One region of the Ruegeria sp. AK11 genome, then DNA from elsewhere that is predicted to be linked to it. Evidence: riboswitches for the same ligand, from Rfam matches in the RefSeq annotation. Region 1 holds a riboswitch; each other region holds the start of a gene.
What was found. Region 1 has a riboswitch for cobalamin ahead of ACR0D9_RS19825 (DUF4198 domain-containing protein). Riboswitches for the same ligand answer to the same signal wherever they lie in the genome.
Positions count from the first base shown of each region.

Region 1 (6,141 bases):
CCTCGGTATCGCTTGCCATGTCGCCGTTGGAAAAGCCGATTTCGCCTTCGATGGCGTCACCGGATTTAAACACTCCGGCTATGACCTTATGCGCCAAGGCAGGTAGGGGTGCGCAGCACAGCGCCAGAATGATTGCCAGATACCTCATGCGACCACTCGTTTGACAAACAGCTCGGGCTTGACCTTGCGCGCCAGCAAAACCGCGAACCCGGTCAGGATCGCCTCAATCGCCATGACAGGAATATGTGCAAAGAAAACAATCTTAGCCGCAGGCAGGAAGGCATCCCCGGACAAGGCCAGTGAAAACGCAACCATGCCGGTTGTGGCGGCAATGGCAAAGGCACCGCCGACCCCGCCCCATATCGCACCTTGCAGCGGTGAGCCGTGGGCGATCAGGCGGCTAAAGATCAGTCCGGCCAGAACCGCGGGCAACGCGATGTTCAGGGTGTTGATCCCCAATACCGTCAACCCGCCAAAGCCAAAGAAGACGGCTTGCAGCAAAAGCCCGACGAACAGGGCCGGGAATGCGGCCCACCCCAGCAAAAGCCCGGCCATACCGTTGAGGATCAGGTGCACCGACGACGGACCAATAGGAACATGGATCAGCGATGCCACGAAAAAGCTGGCTGACAGCACCCCCGCAGTGGGGATGCGATCAAGATTCAGCGACCTGAGGCCCATGGCAATTCCACCCGCCGCAGCGACGGCTCCGCCGATCACGACCGGGTTGGACAAGGCTCCGTCAACGATGTGCATCTACGGTTACTCCAAATCCCAGGCGCGGATCCAGATGACCGCGTCCTGACTGAGTTCTTTGCCGTTGTGTTCGGTCACGGGACCGGCGCCGAGTGCGGCAAATCCCCAATATCCGGCTTTTGGAACGCCAAACGTGAAATACCCGTTATCATCCGAAGTTGCGACCAATGCACCACCCGGCATCGGCGAGACCGACGGGGCGGAAGCGGCCGCGCTTTCCATGTTCGGTTCTGCGGCCATGTACTCGATCTCGATCTCGGCACCCGCAACCGGTTGGCCTTCTGCCATAACCCGACCCGTAAAGGTCGAACCCGCGATGATGTTGGTCGGTTTGTTGAGCGGGATGATCTCAACCGGCAAGCCCACCGGGTTCATCCAGTCGGTCGGCAATTCGTTGCGGTTCAGGAATGCCTTGGCGATCTGCTGGATATAGATATCCTCAGACCCCTCGTAATAGGGCTGGGGAACTGTCACCAGCACATAGTCGCCCGACCGTTTGACTGGAACATAACCCTTGAATGCCGCGCCTTCGTTTTCCCCACCGGTGAAACGCACGGGTTCCAGAGTGTCCAGCAGGTCGGTTTTCTGACCGTTGTGGATCACGTAGAATTCCTGCGGCTTGTCCAGATCCATGACATGCCCGTTCGAGAACGGATGCCAGAAGATCAGCTTGACCGGAACATTCCCCGGTGCGTCGATCATGGTGTCAGAGGTGTATTCCAGCAGGAAATGCGCATTTGCCATCGCTGGAAGCGCCATCGCCACAGCGGCTGCAGAAAGCAGCTTGGTCATCAATAGTCGTCCTTGTCCCTTCGTACCAACCCCGGTACGAGATGCGTTTTGACTGCGGGGACGTCCAAGCCGAGCTGCTTTTTCAAGCATCCTGCTCCGACGCACATCCCGTCGCCGATTAGGAGTGCCCTTGTCAAAGGCACATGTCCGGCAGGTATCCTGACTTGCGGGTCAAAGCGTTGGGCTGGCCTTCCCGGATTAACTCCAGTGGCACTTCAGCCCTGCTCGCCGCTTACAGTTGCGGGTGCAGTTGCGGAATTGGGCCAAAGCCCGCACCGCATTCCCTATTGATTCCAGAGCACGCCCCGGAACCGGACATGCCGAGCGGCTTGCCAGACTTCTTCAGCATCCGTCAACGATCAATTGCGCTGGCTGTCAAAAAGTTCAGCGGGCAATGCCCTTTTTCCGGTTGATCCGCTTTGGATACAGGTCGGGGTTTTTCGGGGATGAACCTACCCTTCGAGCAGGTATCTTTCCGACAATGGCAAACTGGCCGCCCCCAATGACCGGGCATCCGGGCCCGCCGCCCCTGCCAGCACCAAGGGCCGTTCAAGCCCGGTCAGGTTCATATGGGATAGTTTGAGCTCAACCCTTTCCACCAGCCGCGCCTTGATATCAGCAGGCATCCAGCCATCAATCTTGATACATTCGAAATCGATCAGGCTGCAAGAAGAGACGATGGCATGGGCGATTCCGTGCGCCGCCTGGTTCAGCCAATTCTCAAGGAGGGTTTCCGGTACGTCCCAATGCCGTGTCGTTTCCCAGATTGAACCGGCTGTTGCGGCATTTCCACCAACCGCACGCTCCAGCACATAAAGACTGGCGACATCTATCAACGGTTTCACTCCGCCCACTTCGTCCGGCACAGGCAATGGGCCAAGCGCACCGGCATTTCCCCGCCCCGGAAAGATGGAGCCGTTCAGAACCACCCCGCCCCCGATGAAGAAGCCGACATAGAAATACAGGAAATCTCGTGGGCCTTCCGCCGGGCCAAACACCAGCTCGGCACCGCAGGCGGCCGTTGCGTCGTTTTGCAGGAAAACCGGCACGTCATAGCTAGCGGCCAACGCGCCTTTCAGGTCCGCGTCACGCCACGGATCCATTTTTTCCTGAGGAACCTGCAATGTTTGTGCCCAGTCCCAAAGGTAGAACGGCATGGCAATCCCAAGGCCCGCGATTCTGCTGCGCGCCTCGTGCGACATTGACGCCATCACTTTGTCGAGGCTTTCTGTGGAAAAGCTCAATGTCGCCTCGGGCGTCGGAAAATCATAGGTCCGCCGTTCGCGGTGCCTGACGTTGCCAAGGAAATCCGTCAGCACCAGTTCGGTACTGCGCCGCCCGACTTTGAGCCCAAAGAAATACGCGCCGTCCGGGTTCAGGCGCATGGGAACCGATGGCTGTCCGACTTTTCCCCGGATCGGTTCGCCCCGCAACAGCAACCCATCGTTCTCCAACTGGCGCATGATGACCGAGACCGTCTGCGCCGACAGGCCGGTCATGCGCGCGATCTCAGATTTTGCGAGGGCCTGATGGCGCCGGACCAGTGACAGGACAAGCCGTTCATTTCGGGCCCGCATTCCACTTTGGTTGGTGCCGCGCATGTCTGGCTCGCGTACGCCAGTGGTATTGCCCTGAGAGTTCATTGCAGACACGGCCATCCCCTTCATGACGACAATGTTGGAACCCTTCCTTTCTGTCAATAATAAATAAGAGTGATTTATTTATTGACTCGAAATTCGAATCTTGTGATGGTTTTTATGTGAGATCGGGCCGGTTTTCGCCCGATCAAACGTATGCCCGGAAGGGCATTGGGAAAACTGGGAGGACTACCGATGAAACTTGCGAAACTTGCAGGCGCCACGGCGCTGGCGGTTACGGCCATGGCAAGCAGTGCAATGGCCGAAGGTGAAACCGTTTGCCTGATCACCAAGACGGATACCAACCCTTTCTTTGTTAAAATGAGAGAGGGTGCCACAGCTAAAGCCGAAGAGCTTGGCATGACGCTGAAAGCCTTTGCCGGCAAAGTCGACGGAGACCACGAAACTCAGGTTCAGGCCATTGAAACCTGCATTCTGGATGGCGCAAAGGGTATCCTGCTGACCGCGTCGGATACGTCGTCCATCGTTCCGGCGGTGCAGCAGGCCCGCGATGCCGGGCTGCTGGTGATTGCGCTGGACACCCCACTTGAGCCTATCGACTCGGCCGACGCGACCTTTGCCACCGACAATTTCCTTGCGGGGCTTCTGATCGGACAATGGGCAAAAGCCACTCTGGGAGATGCGGCAAACGACGCCAAAATCGCCACGTTGGACCTTGCGGTCAGCCAGCCCACTGTGGATGTGCTTCGCAATCAGGGGTTCCTGCAGGGGTTCGGTGTTGATCTGGCCGATCCGAACGTGATTGGCGATGAAGACGACCCGCGTCTTGTTGGCAGCGATGTCACCGCTGGCAACGAAGAAGGCGGCCGCCGCGCGATGGAGAACCTGCTGGCCAAAGACCCGATGATCAACGTGGTGCATACCATCAACGAACCGGCGGCAGCGGGTGCTTACGAGGCGCTCAAGGCTATCGGGCGCGAAAATGACGTGCTGATCGTTTCCGTCGATGGCGGCTGCCCCGGCGTGCAGAACGTGGCGGACGGGGTCATCGGCGCAACATCCCAGCAATACCCGCTGCTGATGGCATCGCTGGGCGTTGAGGCTGTCAAGAAATGGGCGGACGAAGGGACGAAACCCGAGAACACACCCGGTAAGGACTTTTTTGACACTGGCGTGGCGCTTGTGACGGATAAGGCCGCCGACGGCGTCGAGTCCATCTCGGTTCAGGAAGGCATGGACCTCTGCTGGGGTTAAGCTGAACGTGTGGAAGGCCGCTGCGCGGCCTTCCACTTATCAAAACCACCCACACGCCCGAAACCTTGCTAAAGTCGTCATAAACCTGACGCTTTGGGGGAAGTTCCATGTCCGATTCTTCACGACAAGCCGACGATTTCGAAACCGCCGCAAAGGGCAGCCCAGAGCAAGTTGCCGAATTTGACGATCACCAACGCGGATTTGTCGGAACGGTTCAGCATTTTCTGCATGTGAACCCGTCGCTGGTCCCGCTGATCGTCCTTGTCGCTGCAATCGTCATCTTTGGTGTCTTGCTGGGCCCCAAGTTCTTTTCGCCCTTTGCGCTGACATTGATCCTGCAACAGGTTCAGATCGTCGGGATCGTGGCCGCGGCGCAGAGCCTTGTGATCCTGACCGCAGGCATCGACCTGAGTGTTGGGGCCATCATGGTGATGTCGTCGGTTGTGATGGGGCAATTCACTTTCCGCTATGGAATGCCGCCTTCGGTTGCGATTGTGTGCGGCCTTGCTGTTGGCTCGGCAATCGGGGCCTTGAACGGGTTTCTGGTCAGTCGCATCAAGCTGCCGCCTTTCATCGTCACCCTTGGCATGTGGCAGATCGTTCTTGCGGCGAATTTTCTTTATTCACAAAACGAAACGATCCGGTCGCAGGAGATCGAGGAACACGCCGCCATCCTGCAACTGTTTGGTGCCAAGTTTAACCTGGGCGGGGCGGTGTTTACCGTTGGTGTTGTCTTCATGCTGGCGCTGATCCTCGTCCTTGCATACGCGTTGCGGCACACGGCCTGGGGCAGGCATGTCTATGCCGTCGGGGATGACCCCGAAGCGGCAGAACTGTCTGGTGTCAACGTGCACCGCACGCTGATATCCGTGTACATGCTGTCCGGGCTGATCTGCGCCTTTGCGGGCTGGGCCCTGATTGGCCGGATCGGGTCGGTTTCGCCAACCTCGGGCCAGCTGGCCAATATCGAAAGCATCACGGCGGTCGTGATCGGAGGGATATCGCTGTTTGGCGGTCGCGGGTCTATTCTGGGGTCCCTGTTCGGTGCCCTGATCGTGGGTGTCTTTACGCTTGGGCTGCGGTTGCTGGGCGCAGATGCACAATGGACGTTCCTGCTGATCGGCATCCTTATCATCGCAGCGGTCGCGGTCGACCAGTGGATCAGAAAGGTAGCAGCCTGATGGAACCCATTCTCAAAGGACGGAACCTTGTGAAACGCTACGGCAAGGTGACTGCGCTGGATCACTGCGATTTTGACCTGATGCCGGGTGAGATTCTGGCGGTGATCGGCGACAATGGCGCGGGTAAGTCGACGCTGATCAAGGCAGTGTCCGGCGCAGTGACGCCAGACGAAGGCGATGTTTGGCTGGAAGGTCAAAAGGTGAATTTCCATTCCCCGATCGACGCGCGTGAAGCCGGTATTGAAACCGTCTACCAGACGCTTGCCATGTCCCCTGCCCTGTCGATTGCGGACAATATGTTCATGGGGCGGGAAATTCGGCGAAAGGGGCCATTGGGATCATGGCTTCGAATGCTAGACCGTCCGGCAATGGAAAAGTTCGCCCGCGAAAAGCTGAGCGAACTGGGTCTGATGACCATCCAGAATATCAATCAGGCCGTCGAAACCCTGTCGGGTGGACAGCGCCAGGGCGTTGCCGTGGCACGCGCGGCGGCATTCGGATCCAAGGTCATCATTCTGGACGAACCGACAGCAGCACTGGGCGTAAAGGAAAGCCGCAGA
Region 1 is NZ_JBQFXU010000017.1:15,031-21,171, forward strand. Features, by position in the region: gene ACR0D9_RS19815 (cobalt ABC transporter permease) at 1-148, opposite strand, end outside; gene cbiM (cobalt transporter CbiM) at 145-756, opposite strand; gene ACR0D9_RS19825 (DUF4198 domain-containing protein) at 763-1,548, opposite strand; cobalamin riboswitch at 1,681-1,879, opposite strand; gene ACR0D9_RS19830 (ROK family transcriptional regulator) at 2,001-3,191, opposite strand; gene ACR0D9_RS19835 (substrate-binding domain-containing protein) at 3,381-4,400, shown strand; gene ACR0D9_RS19840 (ABC transporter permease) at 4,508-5,581, shown strand; gene ACR0D9_RS19845 (ATP-binding cassette domain-containing protein) at 5,581-6,141, shown strand, end outside.

Region 2 (6,141 bases), on a different contig from region 1:
ATGTTTTTGGCGGCGGCAAAACCGGCCTCATGCGTGGCATAATCGTTGGCCAGCAGCAGGTCAGTTTCTGTCAGATCCTGGAGGTGAACAAAACTGTCGGCCTTGGCGACACGATCCGTGATCCCCGCTTTGTCCTGCGCGATGTGTTCACCTTCCAGCGCGTACGAACTGGCCTCAAGCCATGCCTCCCCGGCTTGGGCGCGCGCCTCGTCCGTATAGGTCTCGGACAGATGGGTCATGTTCAGGCCGTAACTGCCGGGTGCCGGGCCAAACACCCGCGCAGCCGGGGCGTGACCGGCATAGGGGTTCCAGTCGGTCGCTTCGTCACGCTCTGACAATGCCCGAACCGCCTGACCATAGAGGGCTGACAACGTGGGGAACACATCGCGAAACAAGCCCGAAACCCGCAAGGTGACGTCCAGGCGCGGGCGGCTCAGGTCGGTGATGGGCAGCACTTCAATACCCGAAACCCGCTCGGATCCCTTATCCCAAACCGGCTTTACACCCAGCAGGTGCAGGGCCATGGCGAATTCTTCGCCCGCAGTGCGCATGGTGGCCGATCCCCACAGATCGACAATCAGCCCTTTCGGGTAATCGCCTTCCTCCTGCAAGTGCCGCCGTACCAGTTCCTCGGCCAGTTTCACGCCTTGCGTGTAGGCTGCGCGGGTGGGCACGGACCGCGGGTCGGTGGTGAACAGGTTTCGCCCGGTCGGCAGCACGTCAGAGCGGCCCCGATAGGGCGAGCCGGACGGGCCAGCCTCGATCCGCTTGCCAGCCAACGCATTGATCAGGGCCTTGCGTTCGGCATGGGCGGATGGGGCTGGGTCGAAACTGCCGGTCACATCCGGAACACGCCCATAGACGTGCAGCCCGTCGCCAAACTGGCTTTCTTTGATATCGCAGACAAAGCGGTCGATGCGCGTGATTGCTTCGGCGGTGCTGGTGGCCTGGTTCAGGCCCAGATCGTGCTCCAGCCCAATGGCTTGCGCCTCATCCCGGATATCTTCCTGCAACCGGTCACGGCGTCTGGGGTCAAGGCCGTCCGCGTTTGAGAACTCGTCCAGCAGGGCTTCCAGCCGCACCATCCGGTCAGGCGTTCCGCTTTCTTTCATGGGGGGTGGGATGTGGCCCAGGGTCACGGCGCTGATCCGGCGTTTGGCCTGCGCGGCCTCACCCGGGTCGTTGACGATGAACGGGTAGATCACCGGCAGGTCACGGATCAGCGCCTCGGGCCAGCAGTCTGCTGATAGGGCGACCGATTTGCCGGGCAGCCATTCCAGTGTGCCATGCGCACCGATATGGATCAGCGCATCCGCGCCAAGACCTTTGCGCAGCCACAAATAGAAGGCCACATAGCTATGGCGCGGGGTACGCGAAAGGTCGTGATAGTCGTCATCACGCAGTTCGGGTGTTCCGCGCTCTGGTTGCAGTGCGACCAGCGCCTTGCCGCGTCGCAAAGCCGTGAAGTGAAACGCGCCCTGAGCGAAAGTTGGGTCTTGCTCAGGATTGCCCCATACGGCGTGCAGATCGGTGCGCAGGGTCTGGGGCAATTCAGCGAGCGCACTCAGATAATCCTCAAGCGGCCACGATATCCGGGCGTCCAAGAGTGCGTCGGCAACCGGATCGCCAGCCGCGATGTCGTAGCCTTCACCGCAAAGATCAGACAGCATCGCCTCAGCCGAGGCCAGCGCGTCGAGACCAACCGCATGGGCCATTTGCCAGTCTTTGCCCGGATATGTGGACAGTACCAACGCAGGAACCTGATCTGCCTTGGGTTTGTCATTCAGGGCAAGCCAGCCCGATACCCGGTCGATGATCGCCTCGATCCGGTCTGGCTCGGCCCGATGCGCAAAACGGGAGTATTCCAAATGCGGATCGCGCTTGCCCGGCTCTTTGAAAGAGGCAACGCCTGCCGATATTCGCCCGTCCACTTCGGGCAATACCACATGCATGGCGAGGTCGGCGGGTGACAGGCCGCGTTCGGCCTCGGCCCAGGCCTTGCGTCGCGAGGTGGCGAGGGCGACCTGAAACACAGGCACATCCGCTGCGTCCAGAGGCGACGTGCCGGACGCGCCCTTGCCCGAGAATGAAGTGGCGTTGATGATCGCCGACGGTCTCAAGGCAACGACCTGTTCCCTGAGCCAGTCGGCAGTGGCTGGGGTCTTGAGCGACGGGGCAAACAGACCCACCGCCTGAAGCCCGCGGGCGCGCAGGTTGCGGATCAGGGCCGCGACCGGGGCGGTGTCTGCGGATGTCAGATACGCGCGATAAAAGGTGACAAGGATGCGTTTCGCATCGCTCTCGAACGCGGAATCCACCGGGATGACGCCCTGATCTGGACACCACGCACCGTATTCGGGCAGGGTTTTCGCGCCCATCACTGGCCCGGCATAAAGCCCTGCTGCCAAGGCCATCTGGGCCAATGCGGCCTGCGCGGCGACTTCGCCGCCGGTGTCACACAAATGTGCCAGCCGCCTCAGGGTCGAGAGGGGCAGGGTCGAATACTCATCCAACCGAGTGTCTTCGCGCCCATCCGCCGGTAAAACGGCCAGCGCGATGCCTTTGGCCTGCGCCAGTGCCAGAACCTGTTGCAGCCCGTAAGACCAATAGGGCACGCCACCTATCAGACGGATCAGGATGCCCTTTGCGCCCTCAAGTGTCTGTTCGACATAGGTATCGACGGACAGAGGGTGCTTCAGCGCCGCAAGATTGGCCAGCCGCATCGTGGGCATCCGCCCCTCAGGCCCGCCGCCGCGATGCCAGCCCGCCGCGAAAGCGCCCAGGTCACTGTCGGAAAAGGACAGCACAACCAGATCACCCGGGCTTTGGCCCAGATCGGTTGGGGTCTCGGTTTCCTCGAGCCCGTGGCTTTCGCGAAAGACGACGTGCATGACTTACTCGGCAACCTCGGTCACACCCACGAGGATATCACGGATTTCGGCTTCTTTGATGTCGTCATGCTCGGCAATCACGACCAGGCGCGAGCGGCGCTCTTCACCGGGCTCCCACGGGCGGTCGTATTGGTGACGAACCCGCGCGCCGACAGCCTGAACCAGCAGGCGCATCGGTTTGCCAGCGACGGCGGCATAGCCTTTGACGCGCAGGATATTCAGCTCAGTCGCAAGACGTTCGATTCTGGCTACCAGTTCCGCAGGGTCGGTCTGTTCCGGCAACTCGACGATGATGCTCTCGAAATCGTCATGCTCATGATCGTGATGGCCATCGTGATGTGACGGGCGCGCGTCCATGTCATCTTCGACGGCAGCCTCAAGGCCAAGCACGACACGTACGTCGACGACACCCTCGGCGACCTCGACAACGGGAAGCGGCCGCGGTGCCTCGGCGGCGATGATCTGTTTGGCTTTCGCGACACCTTCGGGACCTGCTAGATCGGGCTTGGTCAGCAGGATGATATCCGCGCACGAGATTTGATCTTCGAACACCTCGGACAAGGGTGTTTCGTGATCGATCGAGTCATCAGCCAGCCGTTGGGCATCCACCGCTTCAACGTTCGGAGCAAAGCGACCGGCGGCCACAGCCTCGGCATCGGCCAGCGCAATCACGCCATCAACGGTGATTTTCGAACGGATATCAGGCCAATCAAATGCTTTCAGCAGCGGTTTGGGCAGTGCAAGGCCGGATGTTTCGATCAGGATGTGATCCGGGCGCGGTTCCAGCGCCATCAGCGCCTCGATGGTCGGGATGAAATCATCAGCCACGGTGCAGCAAATGCAGCCGTTTGCCAGTTCCATGATGTTTTCCGCAGGGCAATCCGGTATCGCGCAGGATTTTAGAATGTCACCATCAACACCCACATCGCCAAACTCGTTAACAACAATCGCAAGACGCTTTCCCTGCGGGTTCTGCATCAGATGACGCACCAGCGTGGTTTTGCCCGAGCCCAGAAAGCCGGTGATCACGGTGACGGGAAGTTTTTCTAGGTTCGACATGATCTCAGCCTCCAATCGGGGGAATGCGCGAGGCGCAGTTTTTGCGGAAATGTTCAGGACGGTCGCGCCACTTCACCAGACCATCGTCTGTGGCCAGATACTTGGTCACACCATCGATGATGACATCGACGTGATCGATTTCGTTCAGGTTCTCGTAAACAAAGGTCCAGCGATCCGGCCCGCCCCGAAGAACGATGGAACAGCCCTGATCGCAGTTCGAAAGGCATTCGACCGGTTTCAGAGTAATACCATCTGGCAGGGCAGCCTGTTCCAAGGCCTTGTGCAACAATGTGCCGGGACGCTCAGCGTCATCCTCGACGGGCAGACCCCGGCGGCAAGTCGTGCAGACCAGTAGTTCTACCGGTGCGGTCTCGGTCATGTCTCTCATCCCCCCAAATCCTCTTCGCGGGGGACGGGGTTTCATGCGGGCACCACGTCTGCACATGGACCCGACACCGGAACACCCCGCCCGGTTTCAACTTCGGGTGTTGGCAGGTCTCCCGGCTTGCGGATGCCAGAGCGGTCGCTCTGTCGGATGTCCCGCCTTCCCGGCACAGGCCAGTGGCATTGGGCATCCTCTCCGGTCACGGTCGCGGGGGCGGCTGCGTTTGGCGGATGAACCGTTGACGCATTCCCTTTTCATCGGCTGTTGCCGACACCAACGTCCGGGACATGCGGCACCGCCGACCCGCTTGTCAAGCGGTTCGCGCGCAACAAATAAGCCAAGGTGAAAAAAGCGACCTGTAGGCGTCGTTCGGCGGCATGAAGTGCGTGTTCGGTATGTGGTCGCATGACGGGAAAACGACGAACTTGGAGATGCGTCATATGAAAGTGGGATTTATCGGTCTGGGTAACGTTGGCGGCAAGCTTTCGGGATCCCTTTTGCGCAATGGCATTGACCTGACTGTTCATGACCTGAACGCAGAACTGGTGGCCGAATTTGTCGCCAAAGGCGCAAAGGCGGCAGAAGGGCCCGCCCAGCTGATGCGCGATTGCGATGCGGTGATCACCTGTCTGCCGTCTCCGGCAGCATCGGACGCAGTCATGAAGGAGATGTTGCCCGAAGTGGGCCCCGGCAAGATCTGGATGGAGATGTCGACCACAGACGAAGCCGAAGTCAAACGCCTGGGTGCCGAAGTCATATCGCGCGGCGGTGCAGCAGTGGATTGCCCGGTTTCTGGCGGGTGCCACCGTGCCGCGACGGGCAATATCTCGATCTTTGCGGGCTGTGACCGGGAAACGTTTGAACGAATTCTGCCGTTCCTGACGACAATGGGTCGTCGGGTTTTGCACACCGGCGAACTGGGCTCGGCCTCGGTGCTGAAAGTGATGACCAATTATCTTGCCACCGCCAACCTGATCACCTGCGCCGAAGCACTGGTTACGGCAAAGGCTGCGGGGATGGATCTGAACACGACCTATGAGGCGATCAAAATCTCGTCCGGCACGTCCTTCGTGCACGAAACCGAAAGTCAGGTCATCTTGAACGGGTCGCGCGATATTTCCTTCACCATGGATCTGGTGAAGAAGGATATCGGTCTGTTTCAGGAGGTCGCCGACCGCGCCGGGGTGCCGCTGGAAATAAACCCGGTGATGATCAACATCTTTAACGATGGTATCGCACGCTATGGCGAACGCGAGCTTTCACCAAATATTATCAAGCGGCTGGAAGAGGCAACCGGCCTGGATATCACCGCCCCGGGCTTCCCTGCCGAAATGACGGATGATGAGCCGGAGGAGCCGGGATACGAGGTTGTGCCACAAGGGCGCGCCTGAACGTAAGGCACATACCAGACAAAATCGCGCCCCGTGAATGAGCAGGGGTAGGCAGGTGTTCCGAAAAACACGCCATATCTGGCCCGCAATTCGACAGAATCGCGGGCCTTGAACGTCTTGAAATACCGAGCGTCGCACGCGTGCACTGCGGGGTTAAGTCAGCGATTTGGATGTGATTGGAGGCGAGTACCGGAATCGAACCGGTGTACACGGATTTGCAATCCGCTGCGTCACCACTCCGCCAACTCGCCTTTTCAAGTAAAATCAAATACTTGCTGTGGTGTGACTGGGTTTTTAACAGCTTTCCTTTGGGGCGTCCAGTGGATTGCGTGCGAATTTGTCGGCAAGACCGAAATTTGCCGAAGTCCATGCCCAAGAAGGTGATCACGATTCAGGTTGCGGCAACAGGGGCGTT
Region 2 is NZ_JBQFXU010000001.1:1,430,314-1,436,454, reverse strand. Features, by position in the region: gene cobN (cobaltochelatase subunit CobN) at 1-2,891, opposite strand, end outside; gene cobW (cobalamin biosynthesis protein CobW) at 2,895-3,950, opposite strand; gene ACR0D9_RS07215 (DUF1636 family protein) at 3,955-4,329, opposite strand; cobalamin riboswitch at 4,424-4,628, opposite strand; gene ACR0D9_RS07210 (NAD(P)-dependent oxidoreductase) at 4,731-5,726, shown strand; tRNA gene ACR0D9_RS07205 (tRNA-Cys) at 5,904-5,977, opposite strand.
Region 2: linked by a shared signal. The riboswitch ahead of ACR0D9_RS07215 (DUF1636 family protein) and the one ahead of ACR0D9_RS19825 (DUF4198 domain-containing protein) in region 1 are both predicted to bind cobalamin.

Region 3 (6,141 bases), on a different contig from region 1:
GTCCTCTCACTTTGCCGCGCAACACGCGGCTTTTCCTTCCGACACGCCCTTTCGCGTTACCTCGGTTCATCGGGACCGTCTGATCGGGCTGAGCCCGAATGGTGAAATCCCTTTGCTGACACCGGATAGTCCGACCGGTTCATATGCCGTCGGGGATTGGATTCTTGCGGACGCCGAATACCGCGTACGTCGCCTTCTGGACCGGCGCAGCCTGCTGCAACGCAGGGCTGCCGGTACAGGTGCCACAACACAACTGATTGCCGCTAATGTCGATGTGTTGTTCATCGTCAGCTCGTGCAACGCCGATTTCAACCTGCCTCGGCTGGAACGTTATCTGGCGCTGGCGCATCAGGCCGGATGTTATCCGGTCGTCGTCCTGACGAAAGCTGACCAGTCGGATGACCCCGGCAGTTTCTCGGGACAAGTGCAATCTCTGGACCCTTTTCTGTCGGTGCTGGCGATCAATGCGCTGGACCCGGCAGATGTCGAAAAGGTTCTGGCATGGTGCCCCAAAGGCCAGACCGGCGCGCTGGTCGGGTCGTCGGGCGTAGGTAAAACGACGCTCAGCAACGCCATGACGGATCAAAACCTCGCCACGTCTGGAATTCGCGAAGACGACGCACGGGGCAGACACACGACAACGGTGCGCGCGTTGCACGGGATGGGTAACGGTGGCTGGCTGATCGACACGCCGGGAATGCGCGCACTGCGTTTGCTAGACGCTCAGGACGGGATCGACAACGTGTTCTCGGACATCACGGAGCTTGGCCAAAGCTGTCGCTTTTCGGATTGTCAGCACGAGACCGAGCCCGGCTGTACCGTGCAGAACGCAATCGACGAAGGCGTTCTTGATCCGGCGCGGCTGGACCGTTGGCGCAAGCTGCGGCGTGAAGATCAGCGAAACTCGGAAACCGTTGCCCAATCGCGGGCGCGGGACAAGGCGTTCGGCAAGATGGTGCGCGGTGTCATGCAGGACAAGAAGCTTCGCAAACGGCCATAACTGCAAGGTGTTAGGAAAACCTGCGTCGCGTCTGATCAGGCGATCAGGCGCGGCCAGACCGCTGCATTGCGACGGGCAAATGCTCCGATATGGCCTATTTCCGGCAGTCCGAATTCAGCAGGCTTCAGAAGGTGGCGTCTGGCCTCGGGGCCATACAAATCAGCAAGGCGCCAAACCGCCTCGGGCGGAGCCATCTGGTCATCTTCGAACGTGAACAGATCCACTGGTGTTCCAGAACTGCCCCAATGCGCATCAGGCAAATTCTGCCCGATCTCGGGAACGTAGCTAAGAGGGGCTGTACACCATTTGCGCCATTGCCAGTAGACCGAGGCGGGCAGGTCCGAACCAAACCCGATTGCTTTGCCGGGTAGATAGCCAAGTGCCCGCACCATCAGCGGTGCATGGCCATACCAGAACAGCCCTGCCAACCCCCGATAGGGCCATGGGTGATCTTTCAAAGTCACCAGCCCCGAACACACACCGATCATTCGGTCGATCTGGTCGATATCCGGCTGCACCGGCCCCAGCATCGCACCGACGGAATGGCCGATGGTCCACTGCTGCGCCTTTGGAAACCGCCTGCGCATTTCGGCCCGTGCCGCTGGCATATCGATCAACGCCCAATCCGCCATTGTTGCAGTTGCGTCTTTCAGGCGGCCGACCAAAGAAAGCCCGTAGTCCCGATAGTCATAGGTCAGGCAAGCTATCCCCCGCTCGGTAGCCAGCCATCGCGCAAAGTGTTGATAATAGTCACGCGGCACACCCGTGGCACTGTTAAGTACGACAACGGTTTCCGGCTCACCCACTGGCCGGTACAGCCGTGCCGACAAGGTCACGGACCCTGACGGAAAGCGGAAATCTTCGATCAACACCGTCTGTTCCGTATCCAACATGATCCCCGGCTTTCGCTGAAACAATGGTTTGCCTGCCTTCGATGCCGACGAAACTAAGCCGGAACGTAAACCGCATCCAGCATGACCAAACGTCCGGCCTAAAGATCGGCTTGACTCGGAACGCGATCAGGCGCTAGCGGTTGTGTGATGGTTTCCGGCCCCCACAAGAGGTCGGGATGAAAAGGGAACACGGTGCGGTTTGTCTGGTCACACAGATATCAACCAAGTCCGCGACTGCCCCCGCAACTGTAAGCGGTAAGCAATGCCGAAATACCACTGGCCCACGGGCTGGGAAGGTCGGCAGAGCAATGACCCGCAAGTCAGGAGACCTGCCATCGGAACTGAAACCGAAACTCGGGCGGGGTGTCCGGGCAGGTCCTGACAGCGAGATGCTGTCCCACCTGCCCCAATATCCAGCCCACCACGCGCGGAGGGCGCAGGATGATCTGGAAGACAAAGTCACACGAATACAGCGCAACTGTGTGCCAGCGGACGGGCAATACCTGCCCGGCTTTGGCGCGACTGGCCCGCTCGATTTCCGAAGCCATGGCGCAGGCGGTTTCGGCCACCAGCGAAGATTTCGAATTTGAAGGCAACAGCGCGCTGTCACATTGCGCGGAAGGGTGCATGGCAACGATCCGAGCGCGATCCGACAGCGTTCGCGTTTTCTGCGGGGCGCACCCTGATACGGCAATTCGGGACCTTGATGCCTATGCCGATTTGATCTTCGGACCTACATTCAGCACGCTGCCCTCGGGCATTGTCGCGAACCCGCCTTGCGCCATGATCGAGGTTTCAACGATCCGGCCCCGGAAAACCGGCTACGCACCCCAGCAGCTGTCAGCTTGATCCCACTTCCACCTGTGCCGGGGTGATCCGGGACGCCCAGGCCAGCTGCGCATCGGTTTCGACAGCGCAGGGGCGCACGGCCCGCAGGCGGTCCAGTGCGTCGCTGGCGCGTTCACCGCATTCAACCATCAGTCGCAGAACAATCATCCCGGATCTGCCGCACCCCCCACGGCAATGCACAAGAACCCGGCCACCGCCCGACAGCGCATGTCGGGCCGTGGCGCTGACCTCTGGCCAGGCCTTCTGAACCGCCTGCGTCGGTGCTCCAAAATCTTCGATCGGCAGGTGAACCCACCGGCTGGCACGGCTTTGGATGTCGCTGCCAAAGTGCTGCGCGCCATCCTGAAGCATTTCAACATCCGTCGTCATTGAAATCACAAGGCCCGGTTTCCAAGCCGCAATCATATCCAGATCGCCGACGTAATCCCCGCCACGCCCGGGCATTGAAGTAAGGGCAAGCGTTCCGCCTCCGACCTGCAGAGCAAAAATGACCAGCTGCGACATGAAGTGCGTCCTCCCCCAAGGTACTCTTTAAGAAATGAGTCATTAAATCCGCTGGACCAGTTTAGTTGGAAACCAGCCCGTTTCTGAAACAAAAAATCATCACGCCCCACAGTGGACGCGGAGTGCCGCCGCCACTACGCTGTGCCGAAGCACCGAATCCGAGCGAGAAGACATGACAGACACACCAAGCCCCGCCTATCAGGTTCTCGCCCGCAAATACCGCCCGGAAACCTTTGCCGACCTGGTGGGTCAAGATGCTATGGTGCGCACCCTAAAAAACGCCTTCGAGGCCGACCGGATTGCGCAGGCCTTTATCATGACCGGCATTCGCGGAACGGGAAAAACCACCACGGCGCGGATCATCGCCAAAGGCATGAACTGCATCGGACCGGATGGAACCGGAGGACCGACAACCGAGCCTTGCGGTCAGTGCGAGCATTGCGTCGCAATCATGGAAGGTCGCCATGTCGATGTGATGGAAATGGATGCGGCCAGCCGTACCGGCGTCAACGATATCCGCGAGATCATCGACAGTGTCCGCTATCGCGCCGCCAGTGCACGCTACAAGATCTACATCATCGACGAGGTTCACATGCTCTCGACCAGCGCATTCAACGCGCTGCTCAAGACGCTCGAGGAACCGCCCGCACATGTGAAATTCATCTTCGCGACCACCGAGATTCGCAAAGTGCCGGTCACGGTTCTGTCGCGGTGTCAGCGCTTTGACCTGCGCCGGATCGAGCCCGAAGACATGATCGGCCTGCTGCGCAAGATCGCCGGGGCCGAGAGCGCGCAGATCGCTGACGATGCGCTGGCGTTGATCACCCGCGCCGCAGAAGGATCGGCCCGCGACGCGACCTCATTGCTGGATCAGGCAATCTCGCACGGGGCCGGAGAGACGACGGCAGATCAGGTCCGTGCGATGCTGGGTCTGGCCGATCGTGGACGGGTTCTGGACCTGATGGACATGATCCTGCGCGGTGACGCGGCAGGGGCGCTCACTGAACTGAGCGGTCAATATGCGGAAGGCGCAGACCCTCTGGCCGTGCTGCGCGATCTGGCCGAAATCACGCATTGGGTGTCCGTCGTAAAGATCACACCTGACGCGGCCCAGGACCCGACGGTTTCCCCCGACGAACGCACACGGGGCCAGCACATGGCCGAGGCCTTGCCAATGCGGGTTCTGACCCGGATGTGGCAAATGCTGCTGAAGGCGCTGGAGGAAGTCTCTGCCGCGCCCAACGCGATGATGGCCGCCGAAATGGCTGTTATCCGACTGACGCATGTCGCCGATTTGCCCAGCCCCGAAGAGCTGATCAAACGGCTGCAAGACGCCCCACCTTCGCCACCCGGCGGGCCGGGCGGGGGCATGTCACCGTCCCGGCAGGCCCCGGTGGCAACGCAATCCAACGCGACCCCGCCGCCTGCCTATACATCGCCCCCGCGCGGCGCGGGTGGCGCACCGGTTGCTGCACTGGCGCAGGATGCACAGACGGCCCTGGCCCGCTATCCAACCTTCGGGCATGTGGTGGAACTGATCCGCACAAACCGCGATGTGAAACTGCTTGTCGAGGTGGAAAGCGGCGTGCGCCTTGTGTCGTACCAGCCTGGCCGGATCGAATTCACCCAGACACCTCAGGCACCGTCGGATCTGGCGTCGCGATTGGGCTCTGCCCTGCAACGCTGGACCGGCAATCGATGGGCCGTCTCCATTGTCTCGGACGGGGATGCCGCGACCATCGCGGAAGTGCGGGACCGGGCCGAGCTGGCCCTGAAAGCCGAGGCCGAAGAACACCCGCTGGTTCAGGCCGTGCTGACGCAATTCCCCAAGGCAAAGATCATTCGGATCGAAACACCGGAGCAGCGCGCCGCCAAGGTTGTGACCGAAGCCCTTCCCGAAGTCGAAGAGGAATGGGACCCGTTCGAAGAGGATTAGGCCTCAGCCCGTGGGTCCACGTTTCAAGAAACCGGCATACTCACGCCCCTCCACCATGCAACTGAGGGAGGGATTGCAGGCACATAAATGATCGGTCCGCGACGCTCTGATCTGGACAGGCGGGAGACCTCTTGTGCCACCTGCCTGCGGTCCGTATTTAGAACCAAACAGAAACACAGGAGACGACTGATGCTGAAAGGACTCGGCGGGCTTGGCGGACTGGGCGACATGGCAAAGATGATGAAATCCGCACAAGACCTGCAAACCAAGATGACCGAAATGCAGGAAGAGCTGAACAACATGATGGTTGTCGGCGAATCCGGTGCAGGGCTGGTCAAGGCAACGGCCACAGCCAAGGGTGAACTCAAGGGGCTGGACATCGACCCGTCGATCTTCAACGGCGATGACAAGGAAGTGGTCGAAGACCTGATCCTGGCTGCCATCAAGGATGCTCAGGCCAAAGCCGCCGAACGTTCACAGGAAGAGATGGGCAAGCTGACCGAAAGCATGGGCCTGCCCAAAGACATCAAGCTACCGTTCTGAGCTTCATCTTTTCCCAAATACTCCCGCCGGAGGCTCCCTCCGGCGCAAAGCAGGACAGGCCATGGGCACGAACAGCGAAATCGACAATCTGATCGACCTGATGGCCAAACTGCCGGGGTTGGGCCCGCGCTCGGCCCGCCGCGCGGTGCTGCACCTGATCCGCAAACGCGCTCTGCTGCTGACGCCCCTGTCAGACGCCATGCAGCAAGTGGCCGTCACCGCCCGCGAATGCCTGAATTGCGGCAATGTGGGCACCACGGATATCTGTGACATATGCAATAGCGAGGCCCGAGCGACCGGCGAACTCTGCGTGGTCGAGGACGTCGCCGACCTTTGGGCGATGGAACGGTCAGGGGTCTTCAAAGGCCGCTATCACGTGCTGGGTGGCACACTGTCTGCACTGGACGGTATCGGCC
Region 3 is NZ_JBQFXU010000003.1:389,977-396,117, forward strand. Features, by position in the region: gene rsgA (ribosome small subunit-dependent GTPase A) at 1-1,000, shown strand, start outside; gene ACR0D9_RS11610 (alpha/beta hydrolase family protein) at 1,036-1,893, opposite strand; cobalamin riboswitch at 2,026-2,244, shown strand; gene ACR0D9_RS11615 (hypothetical protein) at 2,335-2,742, shown strand; gene ACR0D9_RS11620 (protein-tyrosine phosphatase family protein) at 2,734-3,246, opposite strand; gene ACR0D9_RS11625 (DNA polymerase III subunit gamma/tau) at 3,419-5,182, shown strand; gene ACR0D9_RS11630 (YbaB/EbfC family nucleoid-associated protein) at 5,372-5,725, shown strand; gene recR (recombination mediator RecR) at 5,787-6,141, shown strand, end outside.
Region 3: linked by a shared signal. The riboswitch ahead of ACR0D9_RS11615 (hypothetical protein) and the one ahead of ACR0D9_RS19825 (DUF4198 domain-containing protein) in region 1 are both predicted to bind cobalamin.